Pararhizobium capsulatum DSM 1112: one gene and its partner. The protein of the gene in region 1 interacts with the protein of each later gene in a pairwise test. Links are inferred from orthologs where the notes say so. Each region holds a gene or a part of one and is shown on either strand. Other genes may lie near its edges.

Evidence for each region.
Region 2: the proteins of mobA (region 1) and QO002_RS12695 interact in binary tests that used the Escherichia coli proteins (3 or more experiments, as listed by UniProt). The link is inferred for Pararhizobium capsulatum DSM 1112 from one-to-one orthologs.

The regions. Positions count from the first base shown.
Region 1 is NZ_JAUSVF010000001.1:2,777,330-2,788,232, reverse strand. The notes cover bases 2,932-5,658. They hold mobA (molybdenum cofactor guanylyltransferase MobA), read right to left. Parts: upstream 4,753-5,658; coding sequence 4,111-4,752; downstream 2,932-4,110. Other genes in these bases: QO002_RS13530 (DMT family transporter), read right to left, coding at 4,778-5,658; mobB (molybdopterin-guanine dinucleotide biosynthesis protein B), read right to left, coding at 3,588-4,103. In the rest of the region: QO002_RS13560 (OmpA family protein), read left to right, coding at 1-731; QO002_RS13555 (polysaccharide deacetylase family protein), read left to right, coding at 830-1,561; QO002_RS13550 (GNAT family N-acetyltransferase), read right to left, coding at 1,574-2,080; more of QO002_RS13530, read right to left, coding at 5,659-5,671; QO002_RS13525 (methyl-accepting chemotaxis protein), read left to right, coding at 6,116-8,653; QO002_RS13520 (nuclear transport factor 2 family protein), read right to left, coding at 8,723-9,085; GTP 3',8-cyclase MoaA, read right to left, coding at 9,145-10,134; QO002_RS13510 (gamma-butyrobetaine hydroxylase family protein), read left to right, coding at 10,482-10,856. UniProt on the Escherichia coli protein: Transfers a GMP moiety from GTP to Mo-molybdopterin (Mo-MPT) cofactor (Moco or molybdenum cofactor) to form Mo-molybdopterin guanine dinucleotide (Mo-MGD) cofactor.
Region 2 is NZ_JAUSVF010000001.1:2,591,783-2,602,895, reverse strand. What follows is about bases 3,989-6,925. They hold QO002_RS12695 (molybdopterin molybdotransferase MoeA), read right to left. Parts: upstream 6,095-6,925; coding sequence 4,883-6,094; downstream 3,989-4,882. Other genes in these bases: trpC (indole-3-glycerol phosphate synthase TrpC), read right to left, coding at 6,586-6,925; moaC (cyclic pyranopterin monophosphate synthase MoaC), read right to left, coding at 6,098-6,589; QO002_RS12700 (hypothetical protein), read left to right, coding at 4,715-4,882; QO002_RS12705 (hypothetical protein), read left to right, coding at 4,423-4,725. In the rest of the region: more of trpC, read right to left, coding at 6,926-7,401; trpD (anthranilate phosphoribosyltransferase), read right to left, coding at 7,398-8,426; QO002_RS12675 (peptidylprolyl isomerase), read right to left, coding at 8,447-10,339; QO002_RS12670 (Na/Pi cotransporter family protein), read left to right, coding at 10,688-11,113. UniProt on the Escherichia coli protein: Catalyzes the insertion of molybdate into adenylated molybdopterin with the concomitant release of AMP.

The DNA of each region.
Region 1 (10,903 bases):
TGCCGCGCGGTCGCACCCGCGAGGTCATCGAGCGTGGCGATGGTGTTCGTGTCGTGACGATCTACAACCGCTATGGTGATATCGTTCAGCGTTCGCGTATCGATCAGGACGGGCGCGAGTACCTGATGATCTACGCGCCGGAAGCCGACGAAGGCCCGCGCCCGCCGATGGTGGACGTGGGCGACGATCTGCCGCCGATGCGTCTGCGCGTGCCGGTTCGCGACTACATCATCGACACGTCGAGCCAGCCGGATCGTGACTATTACGACTTCCTGGCCGAGCCGCCGGTGGAACAGGTGGAGCGGACCTACACGATCGACGAGGTGAAGAACTCGGCCCGTATCCGCGACAAGGTGCGCCGTATTGATCTCGATACGATCACCTTTGCCACGGGCAGTGCCGAAGTGCCGTTGTCGCAGGCCAAGACCCTGCGCAAGGTGGCCGACGCCATGCTCGAAGTCATCGACAAGGATCCGGGCGAAACCTTCTTCATCGAAGGGCATACGGATGCGGTCGGCTCGGACGATTCCAACCTCGTGCTTTCGGACGAGCGGGCCGAATCGGTCGCCTCGCTGCTGTCTGAGGTTTACGACATTCCGCCGGAGAACCTCGTGACCCAGGGGTATGGCGAACGGTATCTGAAAATCCGCACCGACGGTGCCGAGCAGCAGAACCGCCGGGTGACAATTCGTCGCGTAACCCCGCTTGTCAGGCCGGTTGCACAGAATTGATCTGGTCGTAAACGGCCGAACGGTATAGGCAGATGCAGCCCGGCTTTTTCGCCGGGCTGTTTTTGTTTTTCTTCCATCGCTGAGCCCGTGTCGCCGCTATGAAACAGCTTGTCCTGCTTGTTGCCCTCGCGGCTGCTTTTCCCGCCGCTGCGGCACCGAGCCGCCTGTCGGAGCCTGCGCTGAAGATCCAGCCTTCAGGCAAAGGGCATGCGCCGCGGGTTGCGCTCACCTTCGATGCCTGTAGCGGCCAGACGGACATGCGCATCCTGCAGACGCTGGTCGACAATGCCATTCCGGCAACGATCTTCGTTACGGCGCGCTGGCTGAGGCGAAACGATGCGGCGCTGGCGGTTATGAAGGCGCATCCGGACCTGTTCGAAATCGAGAACCACGGCGCCATGCATGTTCCGCCGGTGGACCGGCCGGCGTTGATCTATGGTATCGCTGCTGGCGGCAGCCCGAAGGCTGTTGCGGCCGAAGTCGAGGGCGGGGCCGCGGCCATGCGCGAGCGCGGCCTGGAGCCGCACTGGTACCGCGGCGCGACGGCGAAATATACGCTGAGTTCCATCGCCGAAATCCGCATGCTCGGCTTTCGGATCGCCGGCTATTCCGTCAATGGCGACGATGGTTCGCTGCTGGGCGCAGCCGGGGCAGAGAAGCGGTTTCGATCAGCGCGCGACGGCGACGTGATCATCGCCCATATCAACCAGCCGACCCATGCTGCAGGGCAGGGCGTGGCGCGGGGCATTCTCGCACTAAAGGCGAAGGGATACAGCTTCGCCAAGCTCGATGATGCGACCGAGGACGGCAGTGACGGCACGGTGAATTGAGAGATTGTTGCGTCAGCAAATCGGGTTGCGCAGTTGCAAAACCATCAGGCAGTCTTCGTACAACGTTCCATCGACAAGCAAGCCGCCGGGATCACGACCATATGCGGCGAAGCCATGCTTCTCGTAGAAGCGAATTGCCCGTGCATTGCTCTGAGTGACAACCAGGTAGAGGAAGGCGACATCGCGCTTTGCTGCCTCGATCACCGATTTCATCAGCAGCCCTGCGGCACCGCTGCCGCGAGCCTTCGGCCGCACGTAGACACTGGAAAGGTGTCCGCGGTGAGCAGTCTTGGCACCAGATTCGGCACGGAAACCGGCGATGCCAACAAGCTCGTCGGCATCGAACACACCAAAAGTACCCCCGCGTGACAATCGGGCGCTCCATTCCTCGTCATCAATAGTGGCCTCTTCCTCCGCTGAAGATTCGAAATTTGCGGGCTCCAATATCAAACCTTCTCGCCGGAGGTCCTTAAAGACCTCTACGTCCTGGCTGCTCAGGCGACGAACAAGGAGTTCCATTTTTCCCACCATCGCTGGATACGATCTCGCGGAGCCTAACCGGCCTTAACAGGTTGCGGAAATAGCGCTAATTTTTCTACCGATCCTCGCTAGACGGTTCGAAGACGAGCGGGGATGAGGCTTTTTCAGCGGCCTTTTCGGTCCTTTTGTCGTCATCCGCCCTGTCTCGGCGGATTGCGGGCGCGATTATGCCGTCGTCAGCAGCTTTGGCAGCCTCACCAGATTATAAGCCGTCGCTGTCAGGGTGAACATCCAACCGACGCGATCCTTTCCGCGATGGCGGGTCTTGCGCATTCCGCCGCTGGTCTTGGCCCAGCCGAATACCTCTTCGATGCGTTTTCGGATGCGCTGACTGACAGCGTAGCCGGGGTGATGGGTGGTACGACCATCGATGGTTGAGCGTCGGTTCGCCGTGTTCTGAGCAACGTGTGGCGTCACCTTGATATCCCGCAAGGCGGCAACGAAGTCTGCCGTATCGTAGGCTTTGTCTGCAGCCAATGTGATGCGATGACGACCATCCATGCGGCCCACCATATCCAGTGCAGCCTCGCGCTCTGCGGTTCCTGTCGCATGGGTCAGCGTGGCGTCGACAACCAGCCCGTTGCGGTTTTCCAGGGTGACGTGGCCCATGTGGCAAAGCTTGGCCGCCTGCCCACGGGCCTTCTTGTAAAGCCTGGCATCCGGGTCGGTGGTCGACGCGTGAGTTGCGTTGCTGCGCTTCTCGCCGTGGAAATCCCGCTCAGGGTTGCGTGCCGTAGCCTTTGCGGGCTTGTTCGCGTCAGCGCCGGAGCCGTTGTTGTCATCACCGTCACCATCAGTCTCGTCCTTGGGCTTGAAGCTCTTCATGCTGGCCCAGGCTTCGATCAAGGTGCCGTCCACCGAGAAGTGCTCGTCTGACAAGAGAGCCTTAACTCGCGGCTGGCTCAGCAATGCGGCCAGGAACTTGGCGGCGATGTCGCCAGCCAGGAGCCGCTCACGGTTCTTGGTGAACACGGTGACGTCCCAGATCGGCGCGTCCATCGACAAGCCGACGAACTATCGGAACAACAGATTGTAGTCCATCTGCTCCATGAGCTGGCGCTCCGAGCGGATCGTGTAGAAAGCCTGCAACAACAGGGCGCGCAGAAGCTTCTCCGGCGGGATCGACGGGCGGCCGATCGCTGAATACATCGCCTCGAAATCAGGCGACAGAACTTCCAGTGCCTCGTCGACAATCGCGCGGATTGCCCGCAGCGGATGGCTTGTCGGAACGCGTGCTTCGCAGCTCACATAAGAAAACAGACCCGCCGTCTGGATATCACTGCCCCGCATGTCCTGCTCCTGCCGGCCAATCACTCGGGCATGGAATCACGGCAGTCCGCTCGCAGCAAGCGCCTTTTTCCGCATCCTGTTAAGGGTGAGAGTCCACGGGATGCATTTGATTGCGTTGCTGGTTGGATTTCATCGCGACGGCGGGCGTCTCCTCTATAGACCAAGAGTTTGCGCGTCCTTTTACCGCTTCGGCAGGTTATGCCGACTTAAGCCCGGTCACGCGCTCCACGAAATCGGCGATGGTCACTGTGTCGTCGAGATCGAAGATCTCGAGATTGGTGTCGCTGATCTTATGATCGGCAGCGATGGCGAGGATATGGGGGTCGGTGGGAGCCAGCGGTTCGCGGTTGGCGGCTTCCAGGCGGCGGGCTTCGATCTTGGGGATCGGCTCGCGTTTGTAGCCCTCGATCAAGACGAGATCGCAAGGAGCGAGGCGGGCGAGGATTTCTGCAAAGCTCGGCTCGGGCGCGCCGCGCAGTTCGTGCATGATGGCATAGCGGGTGCCGGAGACGATAGTTACCTCATGGGCGCCGGCCTGACGGTGGCGGTAGCTGTCGGCGCCGACCTTGTCGATATCGAAATCGTGATGGGCGTGCTTGATGGTCGAAACGCGGTAACCACGGCGGGTGAGTTCCGTAACGAGGCGGACGGCAAGGCCGGTCTTGCCGGAATTCTTCCAGCCGGCGATTCCGAAAATCTTTGGTGTCGTCATCGTGGCGCTATCCCTGGTTTGGCAGCATCTGCCCTGCCCATGCCAGTTCCTCCGGCGTATTCAGATTGAGGAACGGCCTGAGCGGGCTATCGGTCTCTTCTGGCGGATCGAAGTTTACGGCGATCATGGGGTGTCGAGCAATGAAAGCCCGTACGCGCCGCTTGTCGTCGTTACCAAGGAAATTCTCAAGGTCATCCGCGATCACGACGGGCCAGAGCCCGAAGACAGGATGCATGTTACCTTCCGAAAAGGCGATGGCAATGTCCTCCTCTGAGCGTATAGCCGCCTTTAGCCTTGCCACGAGGTCCAGCGGGAAGAACGGCGCGTCGATCGGAACGGTGACGACGTGGGACGTGGCCGGATCGATGCGCGCTATGTGCCTCATCGCCGTGAGGATGCCGGCGAGCGGGCCGGCATGGCCGCCGATCTCGTCGGGGACTGGAGAGAACCCGCAAAGGCCTTCCGCCGGGATCGGGCCGTTCCAGTTCAGGTGCAGAGCGCTCACCTGTGGCGCCAGACGGTTGGCGGCGCGGGCGAGCAGCGTTTCGCCGCCGAGGATGGCCAGCGCCTTGGGGCTTCCCATACGGGAGGAGAGGCCGCCTGCGAGAATGAAGCCTGGTGGTTTGATGAGGCTGGTTTCTTCCTGCATTGGTATCCTTACGGCGATCCCGTGCTTATTCGCCCGAAAGGCGCCGCGCAGCAAGCCTGCGGCTGTTTTCGCGGGCAAAGGCGTAAAGGCCGGAGGCGATGATGATACCGACGCCGATCATCGTCCAGATGTCAGGGGATTCGGAAAAGAACAGGACGCCGATACCGATCGACCAGATCAGGCTGGTATAGCGGAACGGGGCGATGATGGCGATTTCGCCATGGCGCATGGCAAGCACGATGCACTGGTATCCGACGAGCAGCAGCAGGCTTGCGGCGGCAAGGTGAAGCACCGAGGTCCCGGTCATCGGCTGCCAGCCACCAAGCGGCAGGACAAGCACTGCACCGGTGAGCGTGATGATGACCGCGGTTGTCGCGGAGATGAAGAGCGATGGGATGTCGGCGGCGATGCGGCGAGTGGAGAGGTCACGGGTGGCAGCTGCGACCACCGAGGCGATGACGGCGACTGCTGCGGATGTAAAACCTTCAGGACCTGGGCGCAGAATGATGAGGACGCCGACGAAGCCCGCGAGAATGGCGAGCCAGCGCCGCCAGCCGACAGGCTCCGACAGGAAAAGAGCGGCGCCCAAGGTGACGGCCAGGGGCAGCGCCTGCAGGATCGACGAGGCATTGGCGAGCGGCATTTCGCCGAGCGCCGAAATATAGGTGATGGACGCAATCACCTCCGCGACGATGCGAAGCGCAATGATCGGGCTGAGCAGAAGGCGAAGGGAACGGAAGGCGCCGAAATGGCGCGCCAGCAAGAGGACCAGAACGGAGGTCATCGCGCCCCGCACGAGCATGATCTGGCCCGCATTCATGACGCCGGTAACCGATTTCACCAGGGCATCGTTGACGGTAAAGCCAGCCATGGCGAGGCACATGAAAATTGCGCCGCGCAAATTCGCCGAAGATTGCATTTCCAATTCCTGGCCGGCACTGCCGGCATCCGCTGAGCTGCTTGTGGACTACATGGCCGATGCTTGCACGCGGCGACGTTGCATATCTGTAAAGCACCGGCATCCGTTTTGTGCAACCGCGAATTCTACCCTGTTTCATTTCGAGGCAGACAGGTGAAAGTTTAGGCTGCTGATTTGACTACAGAACCAAGAACCATTGCTTTGAAAGCCCTGTACTTTCGCGGTTAAGGTCCCGGTTTTATTGAGACAATATTAAGTATCAACACCTATCGTCGCGGTACTCCGCTTTGGTGTCGCATGATGCGATTCTGGTTGACGTAGGGTTAGTCGACTTCCCCGACGTTGCTCACGAGAAAGACCGCGCACCCGCCCGTGCATCGGTCGCAAGGCCCGTCCTTGACGCGGCCGGCGGGAATGTCCGGTTTGCCAAAGATGGAGTTTGGAATGTCCCTGATCGATCGTTCGCTGCAGCGTCTGCGCATCGTTACAAAGGTCCTGCTGTTTGTCGTGCCCCTCGTCGCCCTGATCGCGGGTATAGGTCTCGTCGGCTATTTCACGGCCAGCACGCTGAACGGCCACATGACGGTCACGCGCGAGACCATCAACAATCTCTCTGATTTCCAGGCGTTGCGCAGTGGTTTGCAGACGTTTGCCGATCGGACGACGAGTGAAAGTCTCAATGAGTTGAAGGCGCGGATCGCCGATCAGGAAGCTGGTATCGAGCGGCTGAACGGCCTGCTCGTCGAAAGCGCTGACAAGGCAAAGATCGAGCCGGTGGTGGCGCTTGGCCCGGCCATGCTTGCACGGGCCGAAAAGCTCTGGGCGATCAAGACCGAACGCGACGTTGTCACGGCCTCTCTTGAGGCGGCAATGGCCGACATGACCGCGCAGGGAACTGCCGCGTATCGTCAGGTCGATATCATCCGCAAGGAATCGGATGACAAGGAAGCCTTTGCCAAGGCACTTCTGTTCGATGCCGCCGCCTATCAGGGGCTTGCCGAACGCACCAAGAAATTCCGTCTGCCTGTGACGCTCGGCGCGACCGCCGATGCCAAGGTCAGTGCCGCCATCACGTTCCTGCCGCATCTTCTCAAGCAGATCGAGGAAGCCGAACATATCGCTTCACCGAAGGTGCAGGAGCAGATCAAGGCGCTGAAGACCGAAGTGCAGAAGATCAGCGACGTGCTTAAAAGCGCCGAAGACAACGAAGCCAAGAAGCTCGAGTTCATTCCTGCCCTCAGCAAGCTCAGCAAGTTCGAAGCGGATTTTGCCAAGCAGGCCGCCGTCAACTCAGACACTGCTGCCAAGCGATTCGTCGGCATGGACGCCGAAGTGACCACGCTGAAGACGCTGATTTCGCTGATGAACGACACCTTCAAGGGTCTAGACATGACCCGCTTTCATATCAGCGAATTGCACCGCGCGCTGGATGCCAAAAGCCGTCGACACGTAACCGACGATATCGCCGCGGTGAAGGCAACCGCAAGAAAACTTTCCCAGCTTGGCGCCAAGAACGCTGCACTGCGTGATCTCTCCGACAAGCTTGCGCCTTCGCTCGCCAATATCGGCACGGGTTCTGCCCAGCTGATCGACGTCGGCGAGCGCTGGCAGGGCGGCAAGACCGAAGCCTTCGATCTCGTTGCTATCGCCAGCCAGACGCTCGAAAGCTTCGTCAGCAATGCACAGGAAGCGGGCAAGAAGGACAGCCAGCGTTCGGCCAATGTCTCGATCATCGCCATGGTGGCCGGTACGTTGCTCGCGATCATCGGCGGTTTGATGTTGGTCGAAACCCTGCGCGGTCCGCTGAAGCGCGTGACCGAAGTCATGACCCGCCTTGCCAATGGCGATCTCGAAGTTGCCATTGAGGGCCGCAACCGCGGCGACGAAATCGGCGACATGGTGCGCTCGGTCGCCGTCTTCCGAGACAATGCTGTCGAGAACGTTCGCCTTGAGCAAGAAGCCGAGGCAGCACGCGTGCTTTCAGCCGAAGAGGAGGCCAAGCGCAGCCGCGAACGTGCACGGATCGAAGCCGAACAGATCGAGGCTTTGAACGCACTCTCCGACGTGCTTGGCCAGCTTGCCGACGGCAATCTTGAAGCCGGCATGGCGGAGGATCTGGGCGCGGACTACGTGATGATGGCTCGTACGTACAACAACGCCGTGGAAGCGCTGCGTGCGACGCTGACGGATGTTCGTATCGTCACTGGCGAAATTACCGGTGGTACGGGCAATCTTTCGGCCTCCGCCGACGATCTCGCCCGTCGTACCGAGCAGCAGGCCGCCGCCCTTGAGGAAAGCTCACGGGCGCTGCGCCAGCTTACCGAGATCGTTCGCTCGACCGCCGAAAGCGCGCGCAAGACGACGGTATCTGTTGACGAAACCCATAGTTATGCGCGTCACTCGGGCGAGGTCGTCAGCAAGGCGATCGAGGCGATGGCGGCGATCAATCGCTCATCCGAAAAGATCAGCACGATCATCGGCGTGATCGACGAAATCGCCTTCCAGACCAACCTGCTGGCACTGAACGCCGGCGTCGAGGCGGCCCGTGCCGGTGAGGCGGGGCGCGGCTTTGCCGTGGTTGCGCAGGAAGTTCGCGAACTGGCGCAGCGCTGCGCCGGTGCTGCCCGCGAGATCAAGGGCCTGATTTCCGACAGTGCCCGGCAGGTGCGAGGCGGCGTCGAGCTGGTTCAGGAGACCGGCAATGCGCTGACCGTCATCAACGACCATATCTCGACGATCCACCAGCTGGTGAGCAACATCGAGGCCGCTGCTGCAGACCAGTATCGCGGGCTCAACGAAGTCAACCAGGCGGTTCATGAAGTCGAACTGCTGACCCAGCAGAATGCTGCGATGGTCGAGGAAAACACGGCCGAAATCCACGGCCTGCGCCAGCAGGTCGATACGCTCAACGAGAAGATCGAACGGTTCAAGACGGGAACGCGGGTTCAGCCGGTGGGCTATGGCCGGAGCTATGCTGCTTAAATAGCTGCTTCGATCGTTTGCAAAGCGAAAAGGCCGCGCAGCGACGCAGGCCTTTTGCATACCGAAAGATCAGTCAGACGCCTTCTGGACCGGGCCGCCCGGTGGCAGGCCGAAGAAGACCTCGACAGAGCGGATGCGTCTATTGGCGATCGTGAAAAGTTCGGTGTTGCGAAAGAGTTTTCCGCGGTGGGACTTGCCGTCATAAAGCACGAAGCAGCGGTCGCCCAACATGGCGAGATGGCGGATATCGAGGGATTCGAAGCTGCCAGCCGCCGGCCAGCATCGTTCGAAATAGGTCGCGCGATCAATATGGTCGTCATAGGGGCTGGTGAAGGTGAAATCGGGAGCGAGAAGGGCTTCCATCCGGCTTCGGTCCATCGTCATGTAACAATCGAAGCTGCTGCGAACCAATGTCTCGACGGCGTCCGTCATCGTTCCGCCTCCGTTGGTGATGGATGCGAACGTTCAGCCTTGCACTTTGTTCCGGAGCGTCAGCCGCCGGTGACGCTCATGTGGCGGGCGACGGCGGGGCGGTTGTGGGTGCGGTCGATGATGAAGTCGTGGCCCTTGGGCTTGCGGGTGATGGCTTCGTCGATGACACGGGAAAGATAGGCGTCGTCTTCCGAGGCGCGCAGCGCGGTTCGAAGATCGGCGGCGTCGTTCTGGCCAAGACACATGTAGAGCGTGCCGGTGCAGGTGAGGCGTACGCGGTTGCAGCTTTCGCAGAAATTATGGGTCATCGGCGTGATGAGGCCAAGGCGGCCGCCGGTTTCCTCAACCGTCAGGTAGCGGGCGGGGCCGCCGGTGCGATAGGCGTTGTCACGGAGCGTGAACTCTTCCGCGAGACGGGCGCGCATCTGCGAGAGCGGCATATAGTGGTCCGTGCGGTCCTCGTCGATTTCGCCCATCGGCATGGTCTCGATCAGGGTCAGGTCCATGGCGCGGCCATGGGCCCAGCGGAGCATGTCCGGAATTTCGCCGTCGTTGATGCCGTTGAGCGCAACCGCATTGATCTTGACGTGGATGCCGGCGGCCTGAGCAGCATCAATGCCTTCGAGTACCTTCGACAATTCGCCCCAGCGGGTGATGCGGCGGAATTTGTCCGGGTCGAGTGTATCGAGGGAAACGTTGATCCGGCGAACGCCGCAATCGGCGAGTTCGGCGGCAAAACGCGACAGCTGCGAACCGTTTGTCGTCAACGTCAATTCGTCAAGTTCGCCGGAATGCACCTTCTGCCCCAGCGAGCGCACCAGGAACATCACATTCTTGCGCACCAGAGGCTCGCCGCCGGTCAGGCGCAGCCTGCGCACGCCCTTGGCGATGAAGGCGCGACAGAGGCGATCCAGTTCCTCAAGCGTCAGCAGGTCCTTCTTGGGAAGGAAGTTCATGTTTTCCGCCATGCAATAGGTGCAGCGGAAGTCGCAGCGATCGGTAACGGAAACACGCAGATAGGTAACCGCCCGCCCGAAGGGATCAATCATCGGGGCGCTGAGATCCTTGAGGGGCGCGGCGCCGTGCCTGTCGAATGTTACCGTGTTCACCAATTTACTCCCTGGACGACAATGTCGTTCACAGAACGGCCGCGTCAAGGCGTCGGATCGGAAATCGCATCACTTTCATAAAATCAGTATCCTGTGTGGGCGCAAGCCGGACGGCCAGCAACCGACATAGGAGATCGACTGACAAGTCACAATATCAGGAAACCTGAAAGAGTGTTACGCGTCATGAAGCTAAAGGCTCCATGCTGTCCAAATCCGCAGAATTGGGGTACTGGCGTCTTGCCGGGCCGGAATCAGCCGGTCTATGCGGGATGCGGAAGGGGCGCCGGATGAGCGATGTATGGCCGACGGAGTTGCGGGTTTCCAAGGACAGGCACCGGCTGACGGTGACCTTCAATGACGGTGCTTCCTTCGAGCTTTCCGCAGAAATGTTGCGTGTCCTGTCGCCTTCAGCCGAGGTGCAGGGGCATGGGCCGGGGCAGGGTGTTACCGTTCCCGGAAAGCGCAACGTTGCCATTCTCACGATGACGGCGACTGGCAACTACGCTGTCCGGATCGGTTTCGACGACATGCACGACACCGGCATCTTCACATGGAATTATCTGCGCGAACTTGGCGAAAAGGGCGATGAGCTCTTTGCGGTCTATGAGGCAGCGCTTGCGGAAAAGGGCATGACCCGGGACAAAGCCGAGCGACCCCGTTGATCGCACAACCCCTTGAGGCGATCATGCGACGTCATCAGCCTGTCATC
Region 2 (11,113 bases), 190 kb from region 1 along the record:
GCAGGTCCCAAGGGTTTGGCTGTTCGCCAATTAAAGCGGTACGTGAGCTGGGTTCAGAACGTCGTGAGACAGTTCGGTCCCTATCTGCCGTGGGTGTAGGAATATTGACAGGATCTGTCCCTAGTACGAGAGGACCGGGATGGACATATCTCTGGTGGACCTGTTGTGGCGCCAGCCGCATAGCAGGGTAGCTATATATGGAATGGATAACCGCTGAAGGCATCTAAGCGGGAAACCAACCTGAAAACGAGTATTCCCTTGAGAACCGTGGAAGACTACCACGTTGATAGGCCGGGTGTGGAAGTGCAGTAATGCATGAAGCTTACCGGTACTAATCGTTCGATTGGCTTGATCGTTCCCATTGCTTGTGTTCATCACTCGGCAAACGCAAAGCGTTTGTCCGATACTCGGCGAAGACGAAGTCTTCGTCCGACTGAACCATAAGCCATCAAAAAAAGACGTGTTCACATAAGACAAATGAAGCAAAAGCGATAAACCGCAGGCGGTTTACGCAGGCTTCAACCAGCTTCTCAAATATCGGTTTTACCCGCATCTGCGGTGTGAAAATCGCTCTGGCCCAAAGTCGCCTCCTCGTGAGATGACCGTATGGCCGTCCGATGTCCCCTGTGAGCGCCAAGCGAACAGGACAAGGAGTATCGGACAAGCAAAGAGCGAGATTTACACCTGCATTGCAGGTGTAAATCTTGCCCTTTGCCGACCTGGTGGTTATTGCGGGGTGGCCGCACCCGTTCCCATTCCGAACACGGCCGTGAAACGCCCCAGCGCCAATGGTACTTCGTCTTAAGACGCGGGAGAGTAGGTCGCTGCCAGGTCTGCAAAAGGCAAGAATAAACCGATAACATGCGCCCGATGCCGTAAGGCTGAGGATAAGCTGCATGTTCAACAAAAAACCATATCTTCTCTCAACAAACGCCGGCCCAAGCCGAAACAACGGGCCGCCCTCAAGCGGCCTTTTTGCTTCGGTAAATTAAACCGCATAAACAGACGAAATGTTGGTCAATCGAGCTTTTGCAATAAGCAAAAGCGCCGATAAAAGAACTCAAACGAGATTTTGGCTTTGCCAAAACTCGGCAGAAGCGACCAAAGGGTCGCAGCAATCTTTTTGCCAAAGGCAAAAAATTGGCGCGGGGTGGAGCAGCCCGGTAGCTCGTCAGGCTCATAACCTGAAGGCCGCAGGTTCAAATCCTGCCCCCGCAACCAGATCTTCCAGACAGAATAACCAAAAGCCCCGATCGCGAAAGCCAACGGGGCTTTTTGACGTTCAGCTTCATTCGCCCCTCAAAACCCCATCCTTCGCATCCAAGTCGCACGTGCCGATCAGTGTTACCGGATAGCTATTTCGACCGTTGAGCCTTATCTCGAAGAACTCGTGCTTGAATCAGCCTCTCTGCAAGCTTGGCCGGTATCACGCCTGGAGCCTTCTTCTGCTTCTCAAAGCGTTCCAGTATCAGTACTTCGTCATCGAGGGTAATCCCCCGGTAGTCCCCCCGCAAACTAAACGGGCTTTAAAGTAGAATTTTCTCACAAAGATTTTGGAGAAGATTCCGATGAAGACATCACGATTTAGCGACGCGCAGATCATGGCGATCCTGAAGCAGGCAGAGGACGGCATTCCTGTTGCGCAGTTGTGCCGGGAGCATGGCATGAGCGATGCCAGCTTTTACAAGTGGCGGGCCCGGTTAGGCGGCATGGATGCGTCCATGGTCAGCCAAATGAGGAGCATGGAAGACGAGAACCGGCGACTGAAGAAGATGTATGCGGAACTGAGCATGCAGAACGATCTTTTGAAGGAAGCTCTCGGAAAAAAGCGCTGAGGCCGTCTCAACGCAAGGAGATGGCCATGCAAGCGGTCCAGAAGCATAATATCAAAGTGGCCCTCGCGTGCCGGACGTTCTCGATCAGCGAGACGTGCTATCGATATGGACGCAAGCTCGACAGCGAGAACGAAGACATTGCCGACTGGTTGCTGCGTCTGACCACAGCCAGGAAGACTTGGGGTTTCGGCCTGTGCTTCCTTTATCTGCGCAACATCAAGGGCTTCACCTGGAACCACAAGCGGGTGTATCGCATCTATCGCGAACTGGAATTGAACCTTCGGATCAAGCCCAGGAAGCGTTTGGTTCGAGAGCGTCCCGAACCGCTGGCCGTGCCGGAACACCCGAACCGGACCTGGTCGATGGATTTCATGGCCGATCAGCTTGCCGACGGCCGCTCGTTCCGGACCTTGAACGTCATCGATGACTTCAACCGTGAGGGGCTTGGCATCGAGGTCGATTTCTCGTTGCCAGCCGAGCGGGTCGTTCGATCCCTCAACCGGATCATCGAGTGGCGTGGCAAGCCGGATATAATTCGTGTCGATAACGGCCCGGAATATATCAGCGGCACGCTTTTGGCGTGGGCCGAGAAGCGAAACATCACCATCGCCCATATCCAGCCGGGCAAGCCGCAGCAAAACGCCTACATCGAGCGCTACAACCGCACGGTTCGGCATGAATGGCTGGGATGCTTGATATTCGATACCATCAAGGAGGTGCAGGATCACGCCACACGCTGGCTCTGTTGGAGTGGACGGCTCCCAACGGCATCGAATGTGCCAGAATGAGTTCGGTAAGGTACTCAATCAAGGGAGACCGTTCGTGGAAGAGATTATCCGAATTGGTATGGACACGTCAAAGAACGTTTTCCAATTGCATGGCGTGACTGCCAGCGAGCAGCCTGTTCTTCGCAAGAGGTTTTCGCGAAATGGTGAAATACTTCGAGAAAACGCCGCCGACCACTGTTGCAATTGAAGCGTGTGGAGGGTCTCATCATTGGGCCAGGTTTTTGGGAGCGCTTGGCCACGATGTGAAGCTGATCGCTGCGGCGCGACAATCAGGATGAGAATCTCATCCAGATCGCCGCGCTATAGATCGCACCGCAATTGGCGAAACCCTATGTCAAGCGTGGTAAGAACGACATGGCGGACGCGGAGGCTTTGTGCGAGGCGATGAGCCGGCCGACCATGCGTTTCGTGCCAGTGAAGACTGCGGAACAACAGGCAGCGTTGATGTTGGTCGTTGTGAGGGAAAGGCTGCTGCGCAACCGCACTCAGCTCGCTAATGCGATACGCGGTTTTGCGCTGGAATTTGGCATCATCGTCGCCAAGGGGATGTGCCGGATCGAGCCGTTGCTGGAGCGCATTGCCACCGACAAATCTGTACCGGAACTCGCACGCGAACTCTTCGTCATCCAAGGCGTTGAATATCGAGATCTGCTTGTCGAAATCGAAACGGTCGATGAGAAACTGATTGCCTTGCACCGTTCCGATGAATGTAGCCGGCGCTTGGCCGAAATTCCTGGGGTGGGTCCGATCGGTGCCTCCCTGCTGAGAATGAAAGCGCCGGATCCGAAAATGTTCAGATCAGGCCGCGATTTTGCTGCCTGGATTGGCCTAACGCCCAAAGATCATTCTACCGCTGGAAGAGTGAGGCTTGGAGGGATCACTCGTGCGGGAGATGAATTACTGCGAAGCATATTGGTAGTTGGCGCAACTGCTCTTCTTCAGCACGTCAGAGCCGGTCGAAGCAAGCATGCCTCTCGATGGCTTCTCGAACTCCTACGACGAAAGAGACCAAAGCTGGTCGCCGTGGCGCTCGCCAACAAGATCGCCCGTATTGCCTGGAAGCTGATGATAAGCGGAGAAGCATACCAACGGCCTACAGGACCAGCACCGGCAATATGAAGATTGGCCATGACGGTGAGCGGGATTAGAATGCTACCGTTGTGAGTTGATGCTGTGAACTTGCAAGAAAAAGCAGATGGCGTGATCGATCGATCCAAGACACGTGAAACTCCGTTAAGTCCAATGGCTATCGAAAGTCGAGGCTCTGTTAGGAACACATGTCGCGGAAACCATCTTGGCCAGCGGTAATGTTTAACCGCATACAAAGGCCGCACATATGGAAGCAAGCGATCCGATCAAATATCCGCTGAAAGTGCTTGCAATCGGGAGCCGTCCACATATGGACATACAACAATGACCGACCCAATATGGCTATCGGCGGCATCACGCCGAGGCAGAAACTGAAAATGGCAGCGTAAATTCTACTGATCGGACCCGTTAAAAACGGGGGGATTACCTCCGTACAGAAGGCGTGAATCATCCACCCGAAAGCGAGGGGCTCAAAGCTGTTCAATGTCAGTGAGAAAGGCAAGAGTCATTACAGGGTCATTACAAAACAGAGGTCTTCCCTGTCTGTTACCTTAAGAATCTTGTCTAAGTTATTGAAAAGACTGGTGCCCCCAGAGAGACTCGAACTCCCGACCCTCTGATTACAAATCAGATGCTCTACCAACTGAGCTATAAGGGCGCCAACGCGGATGGCAGTACCATATTCAGCCGGTGTGTAAAGCGAAAATGGAGTGTTTCTGCTTATTTTTGAAGGACTGCTTTCGAAAGCTCTCGCCATCCTGGTCGAAGTCCAACGCTGTCGAGTTTCTCGTGGCGAATGTGACGTCGAAGTTGAAGATGTTATCTTTCCGGCCCGTCTGTCCCATGCTGAAACATCCTTCGGACGAATGAAACGCGCCGGTGTGCGAAGGCTAAAAAACCGCTTGTTGCGGAACATTCAACGGCTTACCGTGCTGATTGTGGCAAAGGATGGGCTGGCCATCCCGTACCCCCTTCGCAAAATATTTATGACCGGAGAGAGCGATGAACTTTAGATCTGTAACGTTTGCTGTATTGAGTGCGCTCGCGATGCTCTCGGGCTGCGCTAGCACAGGCGGCAACAACACGACCTACGCGGACTATCAGGGGGCTTATCCGCAGCCGTTCCTGGGTGCGAAGAGCGGAGCCAATGTGGGCATTCCGCTGAATTAATCAGCTTAACAGCATGATCTCGCATGGTGCGCCGGCCTCCGCTGCCGGTGCGCCAACTGGCCGGATGATGAGGCAATCAGCCTGGGCAAAGACCCGCATCATCGATGAGTCCTGCCGTGCAAAAGGATCCGCAATCCGGTCCCCATTGTCATTCTTGCGCAACCGGCCGCGAATATAGTCCTGCCGGACATCGTTGGCCGGCAGCGCTTCACCGAGTTGAGCCGATACCAGCCTGTTATTGGCAGGTAATCCACCCAGATGGCGCAGAATCGGCTCCAGAAACAGGTAGGAGCATACCAGGCTGGAGACCGGGTTACCCGGCAACCCCAGAACGACTGTTTTCCCAAGGGAGCCGACCATCAGCGGCTTGCCCGGACGCATCGCGATCTTCCAGAAATCGAGCACCATTCCGGCGTCAAGAAGCGCCGGTTGAACCAAATCGTGATCGCCAACCGATGCGCCGCCCAGCGTGACCAACACGTCCACACCCGACCTGACTGCCTGACGGACGGCTTCGGTGATCGCCGTCTTGTCGTCGCCGATGATTCCGAGATCGATGATGTCGGCGCCGTTTTCGCGGGCGATCGCGCCCACGCCGAAACTGTTGGAGGCGATGATCTGGTCCGGGCCTGGCTGTGAGCCCGGTGGCAGGAGTTCATCACCAGTCGCGAGGATGGCGACCTTGGGGCGGGCAACCACAGACAAGGAGGGATGGTTCATGGCGGCGGCGACCGTCAGGCGGGCCGGGGTCATGCTTTCGCCTGCATGGACGATGACGTCACCCTTGGCAAAATCCTGGCCTTTTGGGCGTATATGGCGACCCTTGGGTGGTGAGAAGTGCGCACGAATACGGTCGTTTGCGAGCCGCTCGGCATCCTCCTGTGCAAGCACGCAATCAGCGCCCTCGGGAATTGGCGCGCCGGTAAAGATGCGCACGACTTCGCCCGCTCCCAGCCGGCCCGTAAAACCGCGCCCGGCGGCGGATTGCCCGATCACCGTCAGTTCCACAGCGGTTTTGGAGAAATCCTCATGGCGCCCGGCGTAGCCATCCATGGCCGAGTTATCGAAGGCGGGGTGGGTCAGCAACGCCCGGACGTCCTCGGCGAGAATGCGACCGTGGGCCATATCCAGCGAGACACTCTCTGTTCGACGCTCGGCCGGCGCCAGAGCAAGAAGTCTTCGCAGCGCTTCATCGACCGGAAGCAGCGCCATGGCTTAGGACCCTACGCGTTCGAAATCGCCGGATCGTCCGCCGGACTTGCGCCGGAGGCGGATGCCGCCAATCTCCATCTCGCGGTCGGCGGCCTTGGCCATGTCATAAATGGTGAGGCAGGCAACACTTGCTGCCGTCAAAGCCTCCATCTCCACGCCGGTTCGACCGGTGAGCTTGGCCATTGCCTCCACCCTCAGGCCTGGCAGGTTTGGGTCAGGGGTAATATCGACGGCGACTTTGCTCAGCATCAAAGGATGACAAAGCGGAATGAGGGTTGCCGTCTGTTTCGCAGCCATGATGCCCGCAATCCTGGCTGTCGCGATCACGTCCCCCTTCTTTGCATTGCCATTGAGAATGAGCTCCAGGGTTTCCGGCTTCATATGGACATAACCCTCGGCAACGGCGACACGAACAGTCTCCTCCTTGTCGCCGACATCGACCATGCTTGCGGTTCCGGCGGCATCGATATGGGTGAGGGAGGGGCCTCGCGTCATTCCGCGGCCATAACCGCTGCTGAGCCTGTCAGAAGCTGGCGCGTTGCTGCAGCAACATCATCCTTGCGCATCAGGCTTTCGCCAACGAGGAAGGTGCTGATCCCGGATGTCTGCAGGCGGACACATTCGTCATGGGTAAAAATGCCACTCTCGCCAACCAGGAGCCGATCCTCCGGCACCAGCGGTGCAAGCTTCTCGGAAAGCGCGATATCGACCTCGAACGTCTTAAGATTGCGGTTGTTGATGCCGAGAAGCTTGGACTTGAGCTTCAGCGCACGTTCCAGTTCTTCCTGGTCATGAACTTCGACCAGAACGTCCATGCCGAGGGCAAAGGCTTCATGCTCCAGCCGGCGGGCATCGTCGTCGCTGAGCGATGCCATGATTAGCAAAATGCAGTCCGCACCCCAGGCCCGTGCCTCATGCACCTGATAAGTATCGAACATGAAATCCTTGCGTAGCGCGGGCAGGGAACAAGCCGCGCGTGCCGCTGTCAAAAAGCTGGGTTGGCCCTGAAAACTCGGCGTGTCCGTCAGGACGGAAAGACAGGCTGCGCCACCCGCCTCGTAGGCCTTTGCAAGGCTCGGCGGATCGAAGTCGGCGCGGATCAGCCCCTTGGAAGGGCTGGCTTTCTTGATTTCCGCAATCAGGCCGAAAAGTCCCTCTGCCTTCCTGGCACGGAGGCTTGCCATGAAACCGCGCGGGGCTTCCTGATCAGCCTGCATGGCTCTGAGGTCAGCAAGCGAGACCTTCGATTTCGCGGCCGCGATTTCCTCGCGCTTGTAGATCTCGATCTTCTGCAGAATGTCTGTCATCGCTGTTCTCCTGCCACGGAGTTGGTGGAGGCCACGAGCTTTTCAAGCGTTGTCTTCGCGCTTCCGCTGGTAAGCGAATTGCGGGCAATCTCCATGCCGCCGCGAAGATCCTCGGCGCGGCCTGCGACGACTAGCGAGGCGGCCGCGTTGGCCAGCGAAATATCGCGGTAAGCTGTTGCATCGCCTTCGAGAACACCCTTCAGAGCCAGGGCGTTGTACGCACCGTCTCTGCCTTTCAGATCAGCGATCCCAACGGTTGGAAGTCCAAAATCGTCCGGTGACAGTTCGAATGTTCTGATCTCACCGTTTTCCAGGGCCGCCACTTGAGTTGTGCCTGTCGTGGTGATTTCATCCAGTCCGTCGCCATGGACGACCCAGACACTCTTCGAGCCGAGATCACGCAGCACCTCGGCAATCGGAACCAGCCAGCGGGGTGCAAAGACGCCGACAAGCTGCTGGGTGACACCCGCCGGGTTTGAAAGCGGGCCGAGCAGATTGAAGATCGTACGGGTTCCGAGTTCAACCCGAGTCGGGCCGACATGCCGCATCGCCGAATGATGCTGCTGGGCGAACATGAAGCCGAGCCCGGCTTCAGCAATGCTGCGGGAGATGGCCTCGGGTCCGATATCGAGCTTTACGCCGAGGCAGGAGAGGGCGTCCGCCGTGCCGGACTTCGAGCTGAGTGCCCGATTGCCGTGCTTGGCGACGGGCACGCCGGCGCCGGCGACGATGAGAGCAGCCAGCGTGGAGATATTGTAGGTGCCGGCGCCGTCGCCCCCGGTTCCGACAATATCAATTGCGTCGGCAGGCGCCTCGACTGTCAGCATGCGCGCGCGCATGGCCGCGACGGCTCCGACGATTTCGTCAACGGTTTCGCCGCGCACGCGCAGCGCCATCAGGAAGCCGCCGATCTGCGACGGGGTTGCCTCGCCGGACATGATGATTTCGAAGGCTGCGCGCGCATCGGTGCGATCCAGCGCTTCACCTGCGGCCGCCTTCGCGATGAAAGGCTTCAAATCCGGCATGAATGCATCCTCGTCATATTTTATTGCCGGGCCAGCGAAGTCTCGGCGAGTTGCTGGTTGATCGATACACCATAGCCGGTCTGCAGCTCGGTCACCATCTGGTCAAGGATGTCATCACCGCTTGAGCGCGCAACGGCGTCAATCTGCCGATCGTCGCTGTCGAGCGCATTGACCGGAGCATCCGGGTTCACGGCGGTAACCTTGAGAAGGATCTGGCCCTCCCCACCGACACCGGCTGCATTGGCAACAGTACCCTCGGGGCCGCTGAAGGCAGCTGTGACGGCTGCCGGGCTCAGAGCGGCGTCGTCGGACGAGCGCCGCAGACCGGTCTTGGTTTCTACGGCAATGCCAAGCTCCGTGGCGATCGCAGCAAGCGTTTCGCCCTTTTGAACGCGCGCCTTCAGCTCTTCGGCCTTGGCTGCTAAGGCCTTGCGCTGCTGTTCAGCCGTCCAGTCCGCGACCACTTTCTCGCGGGCTTCATCAAGGGTGCGGTCGCGCGACGGGGTGACTTCCTCGACATCGAACCAGACATAACCATCACGGCCGAGATTGACCGGCAGCGTTTCGCCACCCACCTCGGCTTTAAAGGCTTCTTCAAGCAGCGCCTTGGCTTCCGGAATGCCGGCAACAGGCTCGCCGTCCGCGTCATTGCCGCGTGCATCGATCGCATTGATGACAACGAGCTTCAGACCCGATTGGCTCGCCGCTTCCTGCATGGTGGCGCCGGAAACCCGTGCATCCTCGAACTTGTCATGGATACCCATGATCTCGTTGGCGGCGTTGGAAAGCGCGACTTCCTGGCGCAACTCTTCCTTGGCTTCATCGAAGGTCTTCACGGTCGCCGGCTTGATGTTGGAAACGCGCAGGATGACCGGGCCGAAGGCACCATCGACAACTGGCGTTACGCCGCCATCGAGCGTGACGGCAAAGGCCGCATCGGCAATCTTGGCATCCGGAACACGATCACGGGTGAAATCACCGAGCAGAACGTCCGTGCTGGTCTTGCCCTGTTCGGTAACGACGTCATCAAAGGACGTGCCGGCAGCGAGCTTCCCGGCCGCTTCATCAGCTGCTTCGCGCGAGGGGAACGCGAGCTGTTCGATCGTGCGGATTTCGGCGGCGCTGAAGCTATCCTTGCGCTTGTCGTAATCCGCGCGAAGCTCCTCGTCGGTGACCGTCTTCGGATCGGCGATATCAGCAGGCTCAAGCTTCACATAGGCGAGGCGGCGGAACTCGGGCGCGCGATATTCGGCCTTGTGGGTTTCGAACCACGGCGTGAGAACGTCGTCTGCCGGAGCCTTGATCGGATCGATATTGGCATTGGACAAAAGCAGATAATCGAGATCGCGGGCTTCGTTGCGATATTGGTGCAGGGCTTCGGTCAGGATCTTTGGCGCGGAATAGCCATCGGAGAGGGCTTCGACGATCTGCGAGCGCACGGCAACCTGGCTGCGATTGTTGATATAGTCCTGTTCTCGCAGGCCGGCATTGCGCAGGACGCTGGAGAAGGTCAACCGATCGAACTGGCCATTGACGCCATGGAAGGCCGGGTCTTCGCTAATGAGGGTTGCGAGGCGATCCTGGGAAAGGCCGAGGTTCATGTCCTCCGAGAGCTGATCCAGTGTGGCCCCTGCAACGAGCTGGGAATAAACCTGCGACTCGACGCCGAAGGCTCGGGCCTGGTCGCGTGTCAGCCTGGTGCCGAACTGGCGAGAGAGCTGGGCGATCTGCCGCTCATAGGCGAGACGGAAGTCGCTGGGCGATACCTTGACGTCACCGACAGTGACCACGGCGTCAGACCCGGTATGGACGATGGAGGTCGATGCACCCCATATGCCGAATGAAATCACAAGAATGACCATCAAGCCTTTAATGACCCAGGTCTTGGAGGCGTTTCTCAGGAGTTCAAGCATCGGATTGCATACCTCGTGGCATTTCGTGTCCGCCGGATGACGGTTGGTCCCGTTCCTTAAAACAAAGCCGCTCGGATGAGAAGTGTCACAAAGCCCAAAAAATATTGTGCCAAGCCTCATGAAGAGGTGGCCAGGGGTTGTCGAAGGCTACGTTCAGCCAGCTTTCGCAAAACCGATCGCCTTGGATGCGGCGCAGAATGGCTTTGGCGTGTCGGAATTGTTAGCCGGCAAGCGAATATTCTCTAGTAAAATCGTCGATGTGAGGCTTAATTGCCTGGCGGCGACACAGGGAAAATTAACCGAGTCACCGCTTCGGCGGCCCGGTTGAAAGGGGCAGTAGAATATCTCATGGGCTCAATGGCAGTGATGATAAGCCTGTTTGGCGCGATAGCCCTTCTGCTGTTTGGGTTGTCTCAAGTAAAAGAAGGCGTCACCAGAGCCTTCGGCATCAAGTTGCGTACGGGGCTCGCCCGGGGTACCAGCGGCTCCTTGCGTTCATTTGCAAGCGGCTTCGTCGCCACGGTCGCTCTGCAGAGTTCCACCGCTACGGCCTTGATGATCGCTTCGTTCGTCGAAAAGGGGCTCGTACAGGCCCGCATGGCCCAAGTCGTCCTGCTAGGGGCCAATGTTGGAACGGCTGTCACAGCGTGGATCGTCTCGCGCGGCGTAGACTGGCTGTCACCGCTTCTTATCCTCGCCGGCGTCATTCTTCACCGAAGCGGAAGATCAAGTGCGCAACAGGGCGGCGGGGCTGCTCTCGTCGGCATTGGTTTG